Regions from separate parts of the Paenibacillus sp. MAHUQ-45 genome, predicted to be linked through region 2. Evidence: predicted binding sites of a transcription regulator. Region 2 holds the regulator's gene; each other region holds the start of a gene.
The links. The regulator LexA, encoded in region 2, represses DNA repair genes until DNA is damaged. The targets are predictions, from matches to a motif close to CGAACATATGTTCG.
Positions count from the first base shown of each region.

Region 1: AC3Y23_RS17675 (YhjD family protein) is a predicted target of LexA. The motif match lies at 2,734-2,747, and genes of this name have one in related genera.
Region 3: recA (recombinase RecA) is a predicted target of LexA. The motif match lies at 2,885-2,898, and genes of this name have one in related genera.
Region 4: AC3Y23_RS02430 (ImmA/IrrE family metallo-endopeptidase) is a predicted target of LexA. The motif match lies at 2,726-2,739, and genes of this name have one in related genera.

Region 1 is NZ_JBYUPV010000008.1:14,115-19,501, forward strand. It holds gene AC3Y23_RS17655 (YkvI family membrane protein) at 1-574, opposite strand, end outside; gene AC3Y23_RS17660 (xanthine phosphoribosyltransferase) at 816-1,388, shown strand; gene AC3Y23_RS17665 (hypothetical protein) at 1,493-1,810, shown strand; gene AC3Y23_RS17670 (hypothetical protein) at 1,945-2,163, shown strand; gene AC3Y23_RS17675 (YhjD family protein) at 2,262-2,708, opposite strand; tRNA gene AC3Y23_RS17680 (tRNA-Leu) at 2,891-2,974, shown strand; gene AC3Y23_RS17685 (AraC family transcriptional regulator) at 3,076-4,686, shown strand; gene AC3Y23_RS17690 (ABC transporter substrate-binding protein) at 4,882-5,387, shown strand, end outside.
Region 2 is NZ_JBYUPV010000013.1:192,987-198,373, reverse strand. It holds gene AC3Y23_RS24265 (SOS response-associated peptidase) at 1-257, opposite strand, end outside; gene AC3Y23_RS24260 (YjcZ family sporulation protein) at 473-580, shown strand; gene AC3Y23_RS24255 (sporulation protein YjcZ) at 698-799, shown strand; gene AC3Y23_RS24250 (L,D-transpeptidase) at 878-1,216, opposite strand; gene lexA (transcriptional repressor LexA) at 1,470-2,096, opposite strand; gene AC3Y23_RS24240 (LysM peptidoglycan-binding domain-containing protein) at 2,425-2,838, shown strand; gene AC3Y23_RS24235 (DUF896 domain-containing protein) at 2,949-3,122, shown strand; gene AC3Y23_RS24230 (hypothetical protein) at 3,204-3,722, shown strand; gene AC3Y23_RS24225 (HAD family hydrolase) at 3,765-4,550, shown strand; gene AC3Y23_RS24220 (FixH family protein) at 4,983-5,387, shown strand, end outside.
Region 3 is NZ_JBYUPV010000002.1:606,662-612,048, forward strand. It holds gene AC3Y23_RS06535 (YajQ family cyclic di-GMP-binding protein) at 1-444, shown strand, start outside; gene pgsA (CDP-diacylglycerol--glycerol-3-phosphate 3-phosphatidyltransferase) at 783-1,370, shown strand; gene AC3Y23_RS06545 (competence/damage-inducible protein A) at 1,414-2,703, shown strand; gene recA (recombinase RecA) at 2,972-4,036, shown strand; gene AC3Y23_RS06555 (regulatory protein RecX) at 4,151-4,888, shown strand; gene rny (ribonuclease Y) at 5,192-5,387, shown strand, end outside.
Region 4 is NZ_JBYUPV010000001.1:551,197-556,583, reverse strand. It holds gene AC3Y23_RS02455 (glycosyl hydrolase) at 1-1,183, opposite strand, end outside; gene AC3Y23_RS02450 (hypothetical protein) at 1,273-1,437, opposite strand; gene AC3Y23_RS02445 (DNA-entry nuclease) at 1,573-2,007, shown strand; gene AC3Y23_RS02440 (YjcZ family sporulation protein) at 2,063-2,215, opposite strand; gene AC3Y23_RS02435 (YjfB family protein) at 2,410-2,586, shown strand; gene AC3Y23_RS02430 (ImmA/IrrE family metallo-endopeptidase) at 2,776-3,270, shown strand; gene AC3Y23_RS02425 (hypothetical protein) at 3,379-3,552, shown strand; gene AC3Y23_RS02420 (hypothetical protein) at 3,648-4,010, shown strand; gene AC3Y23_RS02415 (hypothetical protein) at 4,146-4,391, opposite strand; partial or broken gene AC3Y23_RS02410 (YHYH domain-containing protein) at 4,478-4,666, shown strand; gene AC3Y23_RS02405 (hypothetical protein) at 4,750-5,034, opposite strand; tRNA gene AC3Y23_RS02400 (tRNA-Ile) at 5,215-5,288, opposite strand; tRNA gene AC3Y23_RS02395 (tRNA-Met) at 5,334-5,387, opposite strand, start outside.

The DNA of each region.
Region 1 (5,387 bases), on a different contig from region 2:
AAGCCGTATACAGCAGTGGGGATAGCCAAGCAGAGAACGTGCTGGCGTCCGTCTGGAGAAACAAGAAATGTCCAGCGCCCGGCTGATGCACCGTATTAATTACAATAATCAGTGAAAGAGCGAGCATGAGCGGAACAACTGTACTGTTCATGTGGAGAATGCCAGAGATGCCCCGTGTCAGCAGCAGATAAGATCCTAGTATAGTGAGAATTAGTCCAGCCTGATAATGAAAGCCCAAATGTTCCTGAAAAATGGCCCCCGCGCCGGCAAGCATTATACTGTTTACGCCGATCAGAATCACCATGGTGAACAGACTGATAATACTGCCTGTCTGCTCGCCAAAGAGGTGCCTATTGAAATCCTCATAGGAATCCGCTCTAATCCGCCGGGCTAACAGCATCATTTTGGTGCCAAGCCAAATAAACAGTATAGCAGAGCACAGGATCGTAATCAGCGCCCAATGGCCGTAACGGGTAAAGAAGCGGAGGATTTCTTGCCCGGTGGCAAATCCGGCGCCTACGATAGTGCCAATATAAGTGAATGCGATCTGTAAGGTTCGAAGATGGGTTTTCACAGCTTTCCTCCTTGTTTTTGGGATCCTCTGTTAGGTGCTTGCTGGGTGTATCACAACAGAGGTGCCTTGTGTAGTGGCTATTTTGGAACGGTGATGGTGCAGCGGATTGCAGGATTGCCTTGTGTACTCTGTATAGTACAGGTTATGATGGGGAACAGAAGGACATGACTTCTAACGGATTCCTTTGTATGGATTACGCTGGAGGATATGGATTATATAAGTGTATTGGAGGTTCAAAGTCATGGAAGTGTTGAAAAAGCGGATTTTGGAGGAAGGTATCGTCGTTTCGGATCAAGTGCTTAAGCTGGATGCGCTATTGAATCATCAGGTAGATCCGGAGTTGACGATGGAGATGGGACGGGAGTTTGCCCGGAGATTTAGCGATAGCGGAATTACTCGTATAGTAACCGTGGAATCCTCCGGAATTGCCGTGGCATTTGCCACCGCCTTGGTTATGAATGTGCCGCTCGTCTTTGCACGTCGCAAAAAAACACTGCTGGCCGATCCCGATGCGCTGTGTGAGAGAGTCCCTTCGTTTACCAAGGGAATTGTTACCGACATTATGCTTTCCCGTCAATTTATTTCCCCAGAGGATAAGATTCTGTTTATTGATGATATTATCGCCAATGGAGATGCGGCGCGAGGGTTAATCAAAATTATTCAACGTTCCGGCGCAGAATTAGTCGGACTTGGAGTTGTTGTGGAGAAGTGCTTCCAGGCAGGAGCGCGCACCATCCGTGAACAGGGTATTACTCTGGAATCCCTAGTTCGGATCAGTTCCTTAAATGAAGGAACGGTTGTCTTCGAAGACTAGAAGGCAGTGGCAACAAAATACAAGCCTATTTTCCAAACATCTTCTTTTCACCCTATGGTTTTTCCTTTATAATAAAGCTTAGACATAGGAGAGGAGGCGTCACAATGGGGAAAGAACCGGTGACAGAGCAATTTTTTATTGATAAATTAACCGAGGCCAAGGAACACTTCGAGCGTGCACTGGATTGCAAACATACGGAGTTTGACGATCTGTACCCCTATATGATTGAACATCCTCAGTTTTTTTGGTACAAACGCTATGTAGCTTGGTCGGAGCTGTTGACCATTACAAGCTTGTGTGAAGAACTGACTTACGCCTGGAGAGAGAAGTTTACGGCGAATCAGGTAGAGTATTTGGAACAACGTGTGATGTCCGCTAAAGTTCTCGATTTTTGGTTTGAGAAGAATGAAGCGCTGATATAAGGAACAGACATAGGAATAACGAATTTGCGATTAAGAGACCCAGGTGAATTCTCATTTGGGTCTTTGTTATGACAGGAATTCGGATAAGCTATAGAGAGAAATTCAGATTAGCTATAGTAGAAGGGGGAACGAGCATGATTAGTGATGAAGAGCTAAATGCCTACCGTATCTCTGGTGAGAAAGTACGTGTGGTACGCGACGGCATTGCCAGTAACGATATTAGAGGAATCGTACTGGCGTGGGACGAGTCTCAAGTGATGATTCGCCGCCCCAACAGAAATGTGGTCAAGCTTGATCGGAATTACTTGATTCAGCCTGCCAAAGAACCGAGAAGAGATCCCGATAATATATAAAAATGCATAACCAAAACAGCTCCCTGACCATCATTCTGGCGGGGAGCTGTTCTGTGTTCCAGGGAGTTCCATGAAGGTTACTGAGGAATTCCATGAGATTATATAGATAATGCTAACTGCACCACACTTTCTTCTCGGGAAACAATGGGGGATTCTGTAGTTAGTCCGAGATAGGCACGCATACGTAGCATCATCTCTCTGCGAAAACCAGGCCAGAGGATATTCATCTCTCCGATATACCCTCTGCAATTGTATTGTGCTTCTACACCACGTTGGTCCTGGCGGACGGTGTTGATCTTCAAATGGCGTGAAGTCAGCTCACGATTAACCTCCTGCAGCATCATTGAGGCCTTCTTGGCCCCACCGGATACCAGCTCTACATAGAGCTGAGGTGTCTTGAATAGCCCGCTCTTGCCGATGACCCGGCAATCGCGTTCAAATACTTTATGGATAAATGTTAGCAGCAAGTAGCTTCTGACAAGGGACAGTTCATCTTTGGTTATTTCTTCGGTTAGATTGGAGTTGTTACTCTTAGTAGTCGCCATTATAAATCACCTCATTTATAGTATGCGAACCTTTGTTCTCATTATACATCTTTCCCGCTAATAAAAGCAATATTTATACAGAAAATGTTGGGTGACAACATTAATAAAAAAGTAGTTGACGATAATCCCATTCGCATGGTAAGATATCTCTTGTGTCCAAGAGAATGTGGACTTCATAATATGCGGTCGTGGCGGAATTGGCAGACGCGCACGGTTCAGGTCCGTGTGGTAGCAATACTGTGGAGGTTCGAGTCCTCTCGACCGCATTAATTAATCAATGAGCTCTTGAATTTGTCCTTGTGACAATTCAAGAGCTTTTTGCATAATCGAAACAACACAGATATAACAAAAATAAGGAGGAGTGGAAATGACTCCGCTTCAAGAACGCGAGGAAGAGCCGCACAATAAAGAACTACTCAGTCGCGTCTGGATCAGGTTGGATGATTGTTTCCGAGAAACGGAGCGTTCGACTTACCGTCTGTTGTACGAAACTTCTCCTACTTATGTACTTGTTGTTGCAGCAAAGCGACATGGCAATATCGTCATCGATGGCATGTTATACTCGCTATTCCCTCATACCGTTTATATCGTGATGCCGGGGCAGCGAGTGGAAACTACTTACGATTTAGATGGGGATCAAGTACTGTATTGGTTTCATGTAGAAACAGCTGCTCCCGAGAGATATGGTGCTCAGCAGGGACGGATACTGCCCGATTTGGCGCGGGTAAGCGTGAATGCAGACACATTGCTACAGTCTCTTTGTGAGAAAATAATCTTTCACTGGCATACTGACGATGTCGCGGACCGCTTTGTCAGTCAGGCGGGATTTCAGGAGCTCTTGCATCTGTTGTTCAAGAACCAAGGTCAACACGAGGCTGCACTGGATCGAGTACGAATGTATATAAATGGTCATTTTCGAGAAGGAATTACGGTCGATTATTTGTCTGAGCTTGCGGGTATGAGCCGGTATTATTTCATGCGATCATTCAAAGATCGATTTGGTCAAAGTGCCATGGATTATCTGACTGAGCTTCGCACAAATCAGGCTAAAAGCTTGCTGGACGAAGGGCAATCCCTGCAAAAAGTTGCGGAGGAGGTTGGTTACAGGGACCGGCAATATTTTAGCAGCCAGTTTAAAAAGCATGTTGGAATCTCCCCAACGATCTACATCGCGAATCGAACCAGCAAAGTAGCTGCATACAGCTGGCCTAATATCGGGCAACTGCTCACTTTGCAAATTATTCCATACGCTGCTCCAATCGACCAGACCTGGAGTGATGATTACCGCAAGAAATACCGCTTTGACATCAAGGTGCCTTTGGGGCATGACTACGAATTTAATAGAGAAGCCTTACGGCGGGCTGAGCCTGATCGGATTATTGCATTGGATGAAATGATTCCTGATGAAGAGAAAGAGAAGCTTCGGCAGATAGCACCTGTATTGTTCTTGCCCTGGCATTCCGTAAGCTGGAGAGAGCACTTGCAATGGATTGCAGAGTTTCTGGACCGGGATAAGGAAGCGGAGAGCTGGCTCGCCCGCTACGATAAGAAAGTTGAAGCCATCCGGGGGAAGATTCCTTTTTCAATCAGGCAAGGTGGTCTGCTTATTCTAAACATTCTGCCACGGGGATTTGAGGTTTGGGGAAAGCGCGCAGGTACAGTTTTGTACGACGATCTGCAGATCCATTGTGCAAGAGGTGTGGAACACATCGAATTTACTGAACAGGTTGAAGCAGGACAACTGGCGTCATTCGATGCGGATATGCTATTAGTTAACGTAATGAAGGATGGGCAGTCGCTAATGAATTGGGAACGTCTTCAGCGATCTGAGCTTTGGAGGAACCTGAAGGCCGTCAGGAAGGGGAACGTTTATCTGACCTCGGGACAAGCCTGGCTGGCTGAGCCGATTCTCGAGTATACAGCCAATCGGCATTATGATTTACTGCAGGAGCTCGAACAACTATTTTGTGCGCTTTAAGCCAAGAAAAGTCAGCATCTTTTCGTATTCCCGTCGTTCGTAGTGTGGTGTATAATGTCCTAGTCGATAATGATTATCAATATCATTTTCAATTACAGTGACGGAGGGAATACGATGCATCAAACAGAGAGAGCCAATGGCACAAGACGGGGTATCCATGGTGGCCAAAGAAGCTTTAGGAACATATCAGGGTTAATGATCATATTGTTGCTGACGGTATTGGTCAGCGCTTGTGGGAATAACACGAATACGGGAGCAAATGAGAAGGTAGCAGCCACTAAGGATGCTTCTGGTTCAGCACAGGGAAATAATTCTTCGCAGACGGAAGCCGCCGAGACATTAACGGTTAAACATGCTTATGGGGAGACCAAAGTTCCGGCGCACCCGAAGCGTATCGCTGTGATCGGGCTTGAAGATCTCGCGCTTTCATTGGGGCTTCCAATGGTTTATGCCTATGGATTCGACGGTTACTATTTGGAAGATCAGTTGAAGCAACAGGGAGTTCCAATGTCGGGCACCGCGGATATGAAGCCTAACCTGGAAGCGATCCTGGCGGCGCAGCCAGATCTTATTCTCATTCAACAATATTTTACCGATCAAAGCGGATACGATGAGCTTAGCAAAATTGCCCCGACAGTTTCTTATGCGCCAAATGATTGGAAAACCTCGATCACCGAGATCGGCAAAATAACTGGATTCGA
Region 2 (5,387 bases):
GAGGCTTTTTCCAATAAAGACTCCCCACGGGCATTGATCATTTTGCTGCCGATCTTATCGTCCTGCGCCCATGATGGAACAAGGCCCCAACGAAGCTCACCGATTCGGTTGCCGGTACCTGTGTGAATCACAGCCGGAATATGCTGCATGGGAGCGGCATTATATCTGGGAGCATAATGAAGGATGCTGGCATCATTCGTAAGATACCTCAGCATTAGTTCTTCTATAGAGACTGTAATGGTATAACGTCCGCACATGATGAGAATCCTCCGAACATTGGTTTGTTACCAGTGTACTATACTTCCCCGATAGAAATAAATAAGATCCATCTTAGTGTGGACCTTCTAAGTCCCCTCAAAGGTAAGCTTTTACCTTCGTCACAGGAGTACATTTCTTTTCCGGTTTGCCCAAACTCAGTAGGATACTGTTACATATTCTGTTCTGTAGTCATTAATCTGAAGGAGGAATTCACATGGGTGCAGAACATTGTGGACCAGTAGTTAGTCCTTTTACGTCAACAGGAACGATTTTGGTGCTTTACATTCTGCTTGTAATCATTTTGAGTATTTGCTGGATCTAATCAAGGGGCCTGGACTATTCGGGCATTAAGTTAGCGGAGAAGAAATCTCCCTTTCCTAAGGGCCGATCTTTTGTCGCTGCAAATCCTGGTGTCTTCATAGAAAAGGAGGAATTACTCATGGGTGAATTTGCTGGAGGATATGGTCTTGGCACATCTACTGCTGCAATCTTGGTTCTCTTCATCTTGTTAGTTATTATCTCTAGATCTTTCTTGCTGTAATTTGAATTATCCCCATGACCAAGCCGCCAGACACCGTCTGACGGCTATTTGCACGTCAAATCATCCAGTACCAGGCGGTTAACGCCGGATAGTCACCCGCGTCCCAATTGGAACCAGCGCAGCAAGTGCCAGTACATCTTGGTTGAACATTCGAATGCATCCGTGCGAGACCAGATGTCCAATGGAGGAGGGGTCATTCGTCCCGTGAATGCCATAATGCAGCTTGGAAAGTCCCATCCAGAACACACCGAATGGACCTCCGGGATTAGGCTGTTTGTTAATGATCGTATATTCTCCCTCTGGTGTTGTGGTTAGCATCGTTCCGATTCCGACAGGGTAACCTCGGACGACAGTATTGTTATCCAGCAAATACAGCATTCGTTGTGTTAAATCGACGACAATTCGGTAATTGGGCATGGGATCAGCACTCCTTTAAATTAGGATATGTGCGGAGCAAGGGTGCCGTTAATCCGAAATCGTGAGTAAAAATAAAAAAAGTGTGGCCCTATCTAAACTCAGAGGATACCTCAGTACTTATTTGACGCAAACTATCGCGATAGTTTTGTTCTGAATTCTTGCTTCTTTATTCGAGTTAGGGAAAAGAGTTTAGACAGAAAAAAGACTGCACCGCTGAACGGAACAGTCTTCTAATAGAGACATTAATGATAGATTAGTGGACATCCCGGAATAATCCGATGACTTTACCCAAAATGCTTACCCGATTCAGGCGAAGTGGCTCATAGGACGGGTTCTCCGGCTGGAGGCGAATATGATCACGTTCCTTATAGAAAGTCTTAACGGTAGCTTCATCATCTTCAGTCATAGCGACAACAATATCACCATTGTCTGCGGTCTGCTGCTGGCGCACAATGACATAATCGCCGTTCATAATGCCAGCATCGATCATACTGTCACCAAGAACAGAAAGCATAAATACCTTGTTGTCACCAACATAATGTGTTGGGAGCGGGAAATAGTCCTCGATGTTCTCTGTTGCGGTGATAGGTACCCCGGCGGTAACCTTCCCTACTACAGGAACGCGAGTGATCGTCTGGGCAAATTGATGGACATTCTCCGAGTCTTCCTGGCCAAGCAGTTCAATGGCACGCGGCTTTGTCGGATCCCGGCGGATCAGGCCTTTCTTCTCAAGGCGGTCCAGATGACCGTGTACCGTGGAGCTGGAGGCGAGGCCTACAGCTTCTCCGATTTCCCGTACGGAAGGAGGATAACCCTTGCTGCGGACTTCGTTACGTATAAATTCCAGGATCGCCAGCTGGCGACTCGAAATCTTTGACATCAGAATCAACCCCATATAGTAATGTTTGGGAAAATTATAACATAGAACTGCCGTTCGCACAAACATAAGTTCTAACGTTATCGATAGTTTAAGAGAAGGGAACAAGGATGAGAACAGGAAGGAGAATGATATCTTCAATAATCGGCCTCTATGTCGAAGGAATACGCAAGAACGGCAAGGGAGATGAGCACATCAAGAGCATTTTTTTCACTCAGAAAGGGGATTTTATAAGAGGGGAACAATTGTTCGAAAATAGTATTGATCAAAACACATGTTCGTGTTATATTGATTTTGCAAGTAAGAACAAGTGTTTGGAGGATGATGAATTATGTTAAAGTACAGTACATACCATAGCATCTATGACAAGGACACAGAAGTTAGCTCTGTAGGACAAACTTTAGGTTCTGGACTAATAAATAGAATTCAAGAAATCACCAATGTGCTATCGAATGGATTAAGTCAGTTGATCAGAACATTTAACTTCTATAAGATCGCTCTTTTTCTGCTGCTGATTGTTGCGGGCTTTACAGTAGTAGGTAATGTGTTTGCTGGACCTGTTAATCTTGCGAAGCAAGAGAAGAGGGTTGTGGTTGAACAAGGAGATACTCTCTGGAGCATCGCTCTTAGATATAAGCCGACCAATATGAAGACAGCTGTATATATAGAAGGAATTAAACGATCGAGCCAATTGACCGACAGCACTATTCATGCAGGAGACGTTTTAACAGTCCCGTTATTTTAACAACTTTATGTTCAGAGATAGGAACATTAGAGAGCTTGCAGGGGGTAAACCTTGACAAGCTCTTTTTCTCATGGCAAAGTTAGAATGAATTTATTAGGGAGGCGAAAATATTGAATATAGATGAATTGATTGCACGAATTAATGAACTGGCACACAAGCAGAAGAACGAGGGTCTGAATGAAGAAGAACTGGCTGAGCGCGCCAAGCTCCGTGAAATTTACTTGGGCAACATTCGCCGCAATTTCCGTGCCCAACTGGACAACATTGAATTCGTAGATAAATAAGCGTTGAACAAGGAGCAGAGGCTTAACATGAACCCTCTGTTTCTTTTCATAGATATTTCAGGATGACTAGGGGGAAGAGACATGGCCCGTTCTTGGGAAAGAATGGTTCAACGCAATTCACAGCAACTCAATAAGCAAAGAAAGAAACAAGGGAAGGATGCCATTCAATCCTCGGCTTCCAGTACAAAGACTAGCGATGTATTCAAGGGGCGCAATATCGTATTGCCCGTTGTTCTCGTTGCACTAGGTGTGCTTTATTGGCTCATCGGTACACTGGATCAAAGTGGAGGAAGCGTCTTCATGCACTGGCTGGGCGTGGGGTTGTACTTGCTGCTGGCAGCTATGCTGTATTTCCGTCGTCCTTACCTGAAGGTAGAGCGGAACAGATTGTCCACTATCAAATTCAACCGCGAACGTTGGCTGCCTGCTACCGATATTGAGAAGATCACAGTTTCTCGCAGTGCTGTCACGATTAAGTATAAAGGCAAACGCACCACGTGGGTGTTCTCCAAGCTGATTAACCGTTATGACACGGCTGCGATGGGCGAACGACTGCAAGAATTCGGTAAGGTCAACAACATTCCGGTAGAGCAATTGTAAACAATAGAGAGCAGTTCACTTCAGGGAGAGGGAGTTACTTAAATGCCGATTACCGCTGTACTTTTTGATTTGGACGATACGCTGCTTTGGGATGAACGCAGTGTAGAGGAATCGTTTCGCTCTGCTTGTGAGGCTGCAGGAGACGCTGTGGATCCCCATGAGTTGGAAGCTGCTGTACGCAGGGAAGCCAGGGGTTTGTATGAGTCCTATGAGACCTTTCCGTTTACCAAAATGATTGGGATTAATCCGTTTGAAGCGCTTTGGGCTAACTTTAGCGCTGGTGAACAGCCTGAATTCCGTCAGTTGGAGCAACTGGCACCGGTTTACCGCAAAGAGTCTTGGCGCCGGGGACTGGCGTCGCTAGGTGTAGAGGATGAGGTTCTTGCTGAGACGCTCGCAGCCAAGTTTGCAGCCGAACGCCGCAGCCGTCCTTATATGTATGAAGAGACATTGCAGGTACTGGATCAACTGCGCGGACAAGTGAAACTACTGTTGCTAACCAATGGTTGTCCTGCACTTCAACAGGAGAAACTGGATGGAGTACCGGAACTGATTCCTTATTTTGATCATGTTGTGATCTCCGGCAGTTTTGGTAAAGGCAAACCGGATACTTCGATTTTTGAGCATGCCCTTGGCCTGCTTGATATCACACCGGAGCAGGGAGTCATGGTCGGTGATAAACTGACAACCGATATTCTCGGCGGCTTGAGCACGGGACTTACGACCGTCTGGATTAACCGTACCGGTAAGGAAAAAGATCCGGCGATTACGCCGGACTATGAGATCGGGCATCTAGCGGAGCTTCTGCCGTTGGTACAAACTCTGTAAGGAACTTATTTTTTGAATAGAGCCGTCTTCTGAAGTAGGTTTCCTACGGATGAGGCGGCTTTTTCTATTACTAGTATGTTGATAAAACAGGCTTTCCTTCCTGAAAAAATGAGAATAATGTGTATAATAGAAAGAGAATTATTACACCTAGGGCTCCATGCAGCAATGTTTGATTCTATTTAAGATGAACAAAAGAGATTAACAAAAAGCGAGAAGGAACGTAGGGGAAGATTGGAACTGTAGGAGCGAAGCGCTCGTCTTTGTTTCCGGATTTCAACCGCTACTAGCGGTTAAACAGAAGAAATCTGGAGACAACAACGACCGAAAGTCCAAGCTTCACTGGAGTGACGCCAAGCCTTAAGTTCGTATCTTAAACTCATCTTAAATAGCAACTCTAGTAATAGGATAACCATTATATCAGGAGGGCTTCAAATGTTGAACCCGAGGAAAAAGGTCTCATTATTAGGTATTGCGTTCACATTGCTACTGGCAGGCTGCGCCTCTGGGACAGCTGGGGGAGGGCACGCTGGTCATTCGGTAGATATATCGATGGAGCCGATCAAAGTAGAGCTGGAATGGAGTCCAGCTGAAGTTACAGTGAGCAGCCCGGTTACATTCGAAGCTAAGGTGACCCAGGAGGGTAAACCTGTGGATGATGCCAAGGAAGTGCTTTTTGAAATCGTAAACAAAGATGGGAAGACCGAAAAGATGGAACTAAAAGGGACTTCGGCAGGAGAAGGAAAGTACACCGCAGAAGGAACTTTTGATAAGGAAGGGCTTTACAATGTGACCTCACATGTATCGGCACGGACACAGCATTCTATGCCAAGCAAGGAG
Region 3 (5,387 bases), on a different contig from region 2:
GAATTAACCAATGCTGTTCATCAGACAGAGAAGGAAATCGACAATCGATTTGACTTCAAAAATAGCAAAAGCAGCTTGAAGCTGGAGAAAGATGCGCTCATCATTTCCTCTGAGGATGAATTCAGGCTGAATGCTGTCATCGATATTTTGCAGTCCAAGATGGTGAAGCGCGGCATTACCCTCAAGAACCTGGATTTCGGCAAGGTGGAGCCTGCAGCGCTGGGGTCTGTACGCCAACGTCTGGGCTTGAAGCAGGGAATTGATCAGGAGAATGCGAAGAAAATCAATATTCTGATTCGGGACTCCAAGCTTAAGGTGAAGAGCCAGATCCAGGGTGACCAAATCCGGGTAACTGGAAAAAGTCGGGATGATCTGCAACAAATCATCCAAATTCTGCGCAAAGCTGATTTGCCGCTCGATTTGCAGTTTAACAATTTAAAGTAAGGTACCTGTGCCCCGCTGTGCTGTACCAGCACGCAAGCTTGCGGGGTGCTTTCTATTTTGCTGGAAGAGAGAGGGTATAAACATCTCGGATTCGCCTCATCATAGCAAGAAGGATGATTGCTTGCTCATGTGGCTCAAATTACATATGGATATTGCAACAGTTTTTTGAATAGATAGAGAGAGTATAGAATCCAGCCAACTGTCCATGGCGCCCACAACATTCAGGGATAAATGAGATGGGGCAGCCGCTATTGCCCGCGGCCGTTTTATGGCTATAATATACTTGCGTAAGAAATGTTGGATCACGATTTGGATGATTGATCAGGGGAGGAACTTCAGTGAATTTGCCCAACCGCATCACGCTTGCTCGTATTTGTCTTATCCCTATTATGATGTTTTTTTTGCTGGTGGATTATAGCTTCTATCCAGAGCCGATACACTGGGGCTCATTCCAGCTTTCTGTTAACCATTTGGTGGCGGCGGTGATTTTCTTGCTGGCAGCCAGTACGGATGGAATAGATGGCTATATCGCCCGGAAATATAATATGGTCACCAATCTTGGCAAGCTGCTTGATCCGCTCGCGGATAAGCTGCTGGTTACCGCTGTGCTTATCTCGTTAGTGGAGCTGGGCAGATGCGATTCCTGGATTGCCATTGTCATTATCAGCCGCGAATTTGCAGTAACCGGGCTTCGTCAGGTTGCGCTGCTTGAAGGCAAGGTAGTGGCCGCCAGCAAATGGGGCAAGATCAAGACGATTGTTCAGATTGTCGCCATCTCCCTGCTGCTGCTCAACAATTTCCCGTTCCAGTTCATCAGCATTCCGGTCGACGATATCGCGATCTGGGCCGCAACGTTGATCACGATTTATTCGGGAATCGATTATTTTGTCAAGAACAAGGATCTGTTGCAGCTCCATAAAGCATAATAATGAACGGTCCATTCTATAATTCAGGAGGCGTCAGCCCGCTATGAAAGCAGAAATCATCGCAGTCGGCACTGAGCTTTTGCTCGGCCAGATCGTCAACAGCAATGCCCAGTTCCTATCGACAGAGCTTGCTGCACTAGGAATCGATGTTTATTTTCAAACGGTGGTCGGCGATAATAGCAGCCGCCTGCAGCAAGCGATCGAAATTGCCCAGAGCCGTGCGGACCTGATCCTCTTCACCGGCGGCATTGGTCCAACCGAAGACGATCTTACCAAAGACGCTCTGGCCGCGGCACTGGGCCGTGGTCTGCATATCGATACACTGGCCATGGACCATGTACAGCGCTTTTTTGACGCACGGAAGATTGTAATGACAGAGAACAATCGCAAGCAGGCTTTGATTATTGAAGGCACTACTCCGCTACCTAATGAGATTGGCTTGGCGGTGGGCATAGCCCTGGCGCATGAGAATAAATATTATATCGTCCTTCCTGGCCCCCCGCGTGAAATGAAGCCAATGTTCACGGACAAGGCCAAGCCATGGCTGCTGCAGCATGCGTTGACGGACGAAATGCCGCTCTACTCAAAAATGCTCAAGTTTGCCGGTATCGGTGAATCGCTCCTGGAGGACAAGCTGATTGATTTGATCCGCAATCAGACCGATCCAACGATTGCTCCATATGCCAAGGAGGGCGAAGTGACGGTCCGCATTTCGACCAAGGCTCCTTCCGAGCATGATGCCTTGAAGAAGCTGGATGTTCTGGAAAAGCAGATCAAGGATATTCTTCCGGAACACATGTATGCGAACATTGACGTGCCGCTGGAACAGCTGATTGTGGACTGGATGGCGGATGCAGGGCTGACTTTGAGTGCGGCGGAGAGCTGCACTGGCGGCCTCCTGATGGAGAGTATTACGAACATTCCCGGCAGTGCTTCGATGTTCGCCGGGGGGATTGTTTGCTACTCCAACGACATCAAGAAGAAGCTGCTGAACGTGCCAAGCGATTTTCTGGAGGGCAGCAATGCTCCTGGCGCCGTCAGCCGCGAGGTTGCCGAGGTGCTGGCTGAGCAGGTGAGAATGATTGCAGACAGTGATTTCGGGCTATCAGTTACTGGTGTGGCTGGACCAGGATATTCTGAGCGCAAGCCGGTGGGACTCGTCTTTATCGGGATTGCTGAGCGGAACCGGAAGACGGAAGTGTACGAGCTGAATTTACAGGGTACTCGAGAGAATATCCGTTTGCGTTCCGTAAAAGCACTGCTGTACCGCCTTTGGCGCAGACTGGAAGAGCGCAAGGTGGAGACTCCGCTGGAAGGCTCCGACTTGTCATAACTTTGGAAGACGTTGTATAATTGAAACATACGGAAGAACCGTGGCGCAGAGCATTCTATGCCGCGGTTTTTTGTTTGATAATCATGGGGAGATGCATTCTCCCGGCCGCGATGCTCTTATTTTGTGCAACCGGAAGGGGGCTTACAATAAAAGGGAGAGGTAGGCCGGAAGTTAAAAAAAACGAATGTATGTTCGAAAAAAAGCTTGGCAAGGTCTTCAAAACACGTTATTATGTATATTATAAACAACAGTGAAGGAAGTGGTCTGGTTGTCAGATCGTCGTGCGGCGCTTGAGATGGCGCTTCGTCAAATAGAAAAGCAATTCGGTAAAGGTTCTGTAATGAAACTGGGCGAATCCACCCACATGCAAGTGGAAGTGGTACCCAGCGGAGCTTTGGCGTTAGATATCGCATTGGGGATTGGCGGATTTCCGAAGGGGCGTATCATCGAAGTATACGGTCCGGAGTCTTCCGGTAAGACCACGGTTGCGCTTCATGCGATTGCAGAAGTGCAAAAGGCTGGGGGACAAGCTGCATTTATTGATGCGGAACATGCACTTGACCCAAGATATGCCAGTAAGCTGGGCGTGAACATAGATGAACTGCTGCTTTCACAGCCGGACACAGGGGAGCAGGCGCTTGAAATCGCTGAAGCACTTGTTCGCAGTGGAGCGGTAGACATTATTGTCGTTGACTCCGTGGCAGCTTTGGTGCCAAAGGCAGAGATTGAAGGCGACATGGGTGATTCTCACGTGGGTCTGCAGGCTCGTCTAATGTCCCAAGCTTTGCGTAAACTGTCTGGTGCGATCAACAAATCGAACACAATTGCAATCTTTATTAACCAGCTTCGTGAGAAGATCGGTGTTATGTTCGGTAACCCTGAGACGACTCCTGGCGGTCGAGCTCTGAAATTCTATTCTTCCATTCGCCTTGATGTACGTCGCGTAGAGAGCATCAAGATGGGGAACGATGTTGTGGGTAACCGGACGAAAATTAAGGTTGTGAAGAACAAGGTAGCACCTCCGTTCAAGCAGGCAGATGTAGATATTATGTACGGTGAGGGAATTTCCAAGGAAGGCAGTCTTGTGGATATCGGTACGGAGATGGATATCGTAAACAAGAGTGGTGCCTGGTATTCCTATGAAGGCGAACGTCTTGGCCAAGGTCGGGAGAATGCTAAGCAGTTCCTGAAGGAGCATGAGGACATCGCCCTCGTGATTGAGAACAAGATTCGTGAAGCCAGCAATCTATCGACGCTTGTGGCTTCCCCAAGTGAATCTGAAATTGCGGCAGAGAAGGAAGAAGAAGAGAATCTGCTGATGGAAATCGAATAGTCTGAATTGAATATTCGCTAAGGATAGGCGCCCTGTGAACGACATAACAGGGTGTCTTTTCATAATCTGAGGTTGGTATATGTATACGATATTGGTAATGAGGTGACAAGCAGCATGGTTATACAACTTGATTCGGAGCCGGAAGAGCAGGATGAACAGGCGTTGTCTGATTTTCCGGAGGATGGGTTACTTGAGATCACACGGGTGGAGCGACAGAAGAAGTCGGATCACCGCTATATCATTCATTTCGGCCCTTATACGATGACCGTTCATGAAGATGTCATGATTAAATACCGGATGATCACGGGTAATTCATTTATCAAGGCCGATCTGGAGGAGATTGTATTAGCGGATGAGCGCCAGCGCGCTTATGTAGAAGGTCTTCGTTATTTGGAACGCAAGCCGCGAACTGCGCAGGAGATGGCCCGCCGTTTACGGCAGAAGGAAATAGGAGAGACTATTATTGCGGAAGTGGTGCAGCGGCTGCAGGAGGAACGTTTTATTGATGATCCATTATACGCCAGACAGTGGGCGGAGCAGCGCCTCACGAACCAACGCAAGGGCAAACTATGGATTCGCCAGGAATTGCGAGAGAAGGGAATCGACAAGTCACTGATCGCGGAAGCGCTGGAGAATATCAGTCCAGAGGACGAATTGGCGAGTGCGCTCCAGACAGGACGCAAGAAGTGGAATATGATTCGCGGGGAAGTCGTCGACAAAAGGCGCAAGACAGGTGCTTTCCTTATGAGACGTGGTTTTCCGGGAGAAATGGTGCGGCAGGTGATCAATACTTTGCTCCAGGAAGAGAATGCAGAAGGGCAAGAAGAGGATTCCTACTTCATGGATTACTAGACTTGACTTTAGTGAAGGTATCGGCTCTCTTGACAATGTCTTTTTATAAATAATAAAATATAACATGAATCGGCAAAAGCAAGAAACCTTTTTCCTTCCCAAAAAGGGTGAATCTTTTTGCGATTCGCATACAACTCATATGATATGTAATCGCCGTATATGGCGGGCAGTGTGCATGTGCAGCATGTGCAGTATGGCAATCGGTGAGGTTACCGGTTTTTTGTATGGTGATGAAACGGATAGTTGAACAACTGCACAAATTCCCAAGGCATACCTTGGAGGAACCAACGAGGAGGTGAACAGATGCCAACATGGGCCTGGATCATTGTCGTTCTCGTTGTAGCTGCATTATTCTTTGGGTTCGGTTATTTTATTCGTAAATCCCTTGCAGAAGCTAAAATTTCAAGCGCTGAGAAAGAAGCCGTAGTCATCGTGGAAAACGCGAGAAAAGAGGCAGAAGCGCTGAAGAAGGAAACGGTATTGGAAGCTAAGGACGAAG
Region 4 (5,387 bases), on a different contig from region 2:
CACCGATTACCGGGTCCGGCGTGCCTTGTCTCCAGATGAAGTTAATATTGGCATCTGTCCGTACTAAAGCTGGCATTCCACTAAGAAGCATATTGTTATAATATTCTCCTCGCAGACCACTGACAGGGATTGCCGGACTACCCTCAGGCCTGGAAGCTTGGATTGCAAAAGCCTTAGTATATTCGCTCCTATTGAAGGTGAAACTGGCATTCATAAAATCCTTAATTGCTGCCTCCGTATTGTTCTCATAGAGAAGCTTGCCCCAAGTCATCAGGTAAGACCACCTGCGCTGTGACTTGGCAAGCAATGCAGATGATGGAAGCTTGCCGTTCTCGCCAATTGCAATCAGTTTGCCCCGTCCAAGATCCCACAGCCGATTATACAGTTCTTCCTTAAATTCTCCGTTATAAATATCGAGCGCCAGAATATCCACCTTCGCCACACCCGGATAATAGGTTTCCAGTGCGTCGACTCCATCTCCGTCTGCATTGGGGCTCCACACCCACAATATATTATTGAGCTTATGGGTCTTTGTGAAATAATCGAACATCAGATTCCAAAGTGTGATGAACTTGCTCTTGCGTCCCCACCAGAACCACCCGCCGTTCATCTCATGATATGGCCTCCATAGTACAGGAACGCCAGCATCGGCTAACTTGTGCAAAGACAAGGCAACATCATCGAGATCGGCGAGCAATGCAGCATTCTGGGGAGTGCCAGGGGTTACGTATTTATCGAATTCTGCATTACTCAGATTCATAGATACATTTGACCAAGCCGGAGCTGTTCCAGGCAAATGAGCATGATAGGTCAGAGCTACAATTCCCCCGGATTGATACCAGCGGATTGCACTGGCGACTACCCCGTCTCTTTGGCTGCGGATCAGTTCAGGCGACTGGTTGTTGATGGCCCCCAGTTCATAACCATGAAGCCCGGCATACTGTCCCCCAGTCGTCTTCAGCTTGTTATTGAATTCATCCGGGCTTTCGAGATAATCATGCTGTCCGTTAATAATTCCCGTGCCTTGCAAAGCATATAACGTCCTCAGAAGCGTCCGGGCAGGAGCCGTCAAATCCGGATTAGCCGGGGTCATGACCCAATTCCGGAACGCCGTCTGCCACTGTACATCGTTTACCAGCCGTGATGCCGAATCCAACAGCTGCCATAGCATCCCTTGTTCCACTAGCCCTCACCACCCTAGTACTTGTGGTACATAGTATGAAAAGGCCCTGCACAAGGACGCGGCCAATGTACAGAACAAAGAGCCTGTCTTTAGAATCTGCTGTTTCTCTGCTCGATTTTGTCAGCAATATACAAATCCAGTGCCCTGATCCCGCGAGTTGCCAGCTTAATGAACAGGATAAATGCATACACTCCACAACCCAAAAAGAACAAATAAAACAGCAGACCAAAGATTCCAAAACCCGTCATCATCACAAAGAACCCCTCCATCACATAGATTTACAAGCATATATAAGTGGCTAACGCCACACCTTCTCCTAATTATAGAGAATCGCGCTATAATTCGAAATACGCTATACTGATTGAATCGCAGAAAAAGGAGGAGCAGAAGTGAAGTTACGTAAATTAATCGGCAGTCTCATCATTGTTGCACTGCTAGCTCTAGGTTCTTACTGGTATGAAGAGGACGGACAGTTCCCGCCATCATCCCCATCCGATTCTGAAATTGTTCAGTTGGTCTTTCCCTCGGATCGTTATCCAGAGACAGCCAAGCATATTCAGGAAGCCATTGCAAAAGGTGAGTCCGCCATATGTACAATCGATCGTGAGCAAGCAGAGAATAACCGCCGCCTCTCTTTAAAGGGCGTTCCTACCAAAAAGGGCTACGACCGCGACGAATGGCCGATGGCGATGTGCAAGGAAGGCGGAGAAGGCGCAGATATTAAATACATATCGCCAAGCGACAACCGCGGTGCCGGAAGTTGGGTTGGCAATCAGTTGGAAGGATATGCGGACGGGGTTCGTGTTGAGTTTATGTTCCAGTAATGAAATAACCCCCGCCCGGCCAAGGCCAGGGGGGGAACAGTCCGATAAGGCTAGCCTAGAACAAACAGGCTTTAGTGATAATAACCAACAGAATGAAGAGAACCAGAATAGCACCTGTAGAAGTAAAAGGACTTACACACGGAGAGACGACAGGAGCTTCATTTACCGGACTAACATTTCCACAACCGCAACCATATCCTGCACCCATTTAAATTTCCTCCTTAGAATGATGAATATTGAATACAGCTCAGAATATGTGAAATTCCGCCTGAAGGTATGGGCCAACAGGTAAAGAAATGCGTGACAATTATATCAAGGCCTTGACTGAACAATTGTTGTGCATCCTGCCTGCTTATAAAAAAGAATATCCCTGTCGATATAGCTTATAGGAGGAGGTGCGATATGGATATTGCAGCATTATCTACTTCAATGAGCCAAGCATCCTTGGCCCAGGCCGTGGGTATACAAGTATTAAGTATTGCTAAGGATCAAGCAGAAACTCAGTCCCAGAATCTGGTGCAAATGCTTGAACAAAGCGTTCATCCGAACTTAGGAAAAACACTTGATATTCGCGTCTGAATGTTTTATGCTAGTCTTCACAAGAACATTAGTTCCCTTTTCTAAAATTTCAAAAGGCATCAGGCGGAAAGCAGACCCCTGCTTTCTCCGCCTTCCTGCTTTTTCACAGCCCTTCGGGCTTTTCTTTTGGTCAATAATACGAACATACGATCCTATAATGAGGTGGATAAAGTGAAATCTTACTATCAAATGACTGTTTTGGAAAAATGGACAGAGGATTTATACAACAGACTCCAGATAAAGCAGCCTTCGCAAATCTCCATTGAGTATATTTCAGAGCGCTTGAATATCTGGGTTCATTACCTCGATGTTAGAAGTAAGGCTGTTGAGGCATCCGCCGGAATGTACAGCATGTTCATTGATAACCGTCTGCCAGCAAGCATGCAGCGCCTGGAGTTTCTTCACGCTCTCTGCCATCTGCTGCGCCATTCCGGCAGGCGTACGCTGATGCCCGCGATCTTCACTCAAGATCAGGAGGATGAATCCGACCGCTTCATTCTGTATGCCTCCATGCCATACTCCATGATCTCGCGCCTGCCATTGCCGGAGCATCGTGGAGAGGCCATCCGTTACCTGGCAGCTATGTTTCAAGTCCCGAATGAACTGGCTGTCCAGCGGATCGATCAAATACAAAGACGCATATTTCAAGGCCAACTGCTTGCGGTTATGTCCCCAGCAAATTAATCCCACTGATATTCAGTCCGACTCGCGGGGATAATACCAATAACTGAATCACCAAGCCGTTAACCGCCCCCTGTTGCATGGCAGAATGATCTCATTGGAGGAATCCCTATGGAAGCCACTAAAATCATTGCCTTATTAATGTCCCATCCCGAATACAATGTTGATGCAGTACACCCCGAGATACCTGATTTTGTGGGAATCGAAACGATTGAAGTGGATCACGAGACCCAGACCTTCTCTATTCTGCTGCAAGAACCCAAGGAAGATGGTGTAATTCTATAAGACCTGTATGACCATGGATCGCCTCCGGCTGATGGTTGTTATACCAATCATAATATGGGTATAATTGACACAGACTAATTTATGGGGGCAACTTAATGGATAAAGGAGTACGTCAGAACTTGCAAGCTGCAGTGGCAAAGAACGAACGTATCAACCTCGTTTTATTGAATGGCGGGAACCTGCAGGGCACAGCGGAAGCCTTGACCTACCGAATGATCAAGATACAGACGGAGGAAGAATCACTCTGGGTTCCGATTACGGAGATCGAGAGCGTGTCCCATACATTGCAACCAAATATAACCGGTACCCCGGTAGATCAGGAAGCTAGCAGAGAGAAAGCCAGTCAAATCACAATCAGCCGCATCCAAGAAGCGATATCTCAAGAAAATAACCCCAGGCAACTAAGAGCCTTGGCGGAGCTTCTAATCACGTATCTGGATAAGAAAATCTACGATTAACTAATTTTACCGACACTACGCTGTAAGCAGACATCATACAATGTCCATCCTACCCATACATAGGCCTGACTACATCAAAGCACCTCGCCTTATCGGCAAGGTGCTTATTTTGTGGCATTCTACAAGCCACCCCCATCACTTAGCTATTGCTCTTAAAACACCCGTCAACCGCTTGATTCCCTCTGTTCCTGCCCAGCCTCCCGCGCTCGCCAAAATCACGTTATGAAACAACTTCATGGCTATGGAATACGCCATCGTTCCGACCACGATCTCCAAGACAATAAACCGTAGAATATCACCAGAGGTTATAATATATACTTTAAACTCCTGATTATGCAGCATGGGCTCACCATCCACCTCTAAAGCTTTTATGTAACCCATATGCTTTCACCAGATTGTCTGATTCCTGTCAACATTTTCCTAATATTATAGTAATATTTACCTAGTTCTGCTAGACTATATCTAAAATATTACTCAATCAGGAGGATTTTCGCGTGAAAAAAGTAATACTCCCGCTATCCCTATCAATAATTCTGTTACTCACACCTGCGCTGGCCAGTGCCCACCAAGGTCGGACCGATTCAAATGGTGGTCACTATTGCCGCACAAACTGCGAGAAGTGGGGATTGAAAAAAGGAGAGTACCACTATCACAGCAGTGGATCTAAAAAGAAAAAGCACTGATTCTGTGCAACTCTGGCACCTCAGTAAATGAAATTAAATGAGTTGCCAGGGCCCGATTAATCGCTTAATAAACGTAGCTCGTCTTTCTCTGGCTCTTTTCCTAATTTTGAATTAATTTTATGTAATTGTTCTATGATCTCGGATAAACCGATGAAAAACATCCCCGAAACAAGACCCGCAGCCCAATATAACAGGGTCAAAGACCACAGTTGTTCATATGTCTCACTATATAGGCCCACATTCTCTCTCCCAAACATCAAACCAAGAATAAACCCTGCTGCTATAATAACAATCCCTATCCAGGTAAGCACGCCAGAAATTTTTTTTTCTCTTTCCAACATATGAATCACCACCTTTCCAATAGTTATATTTTACCACATACGCAACAGGCATCTATATTTCTTCGAGGAAAAATGTGATGCTTTACTATTAGATCAACATTATTACTAAGCCTTTTTTAGTTATGCAAAACTTATAAATAAACAGCAAAAAACCCTTACAATGTAAGGGTTTTGGCGAAGTGGGCCCTGAGGGACTCGAACCCCCGACCAATCGGTTATGAGCCGACCGCTCTAACCAACTGAGCTAAGGGCCCGGATCTAAAATATCCGTATTTAGGAGTGCTGAGGATGAATAAGATTGGTTGCGGGGGCAGGATTTGAACCTGCGGCCTTCGGGTTATGAGCCCGACGAG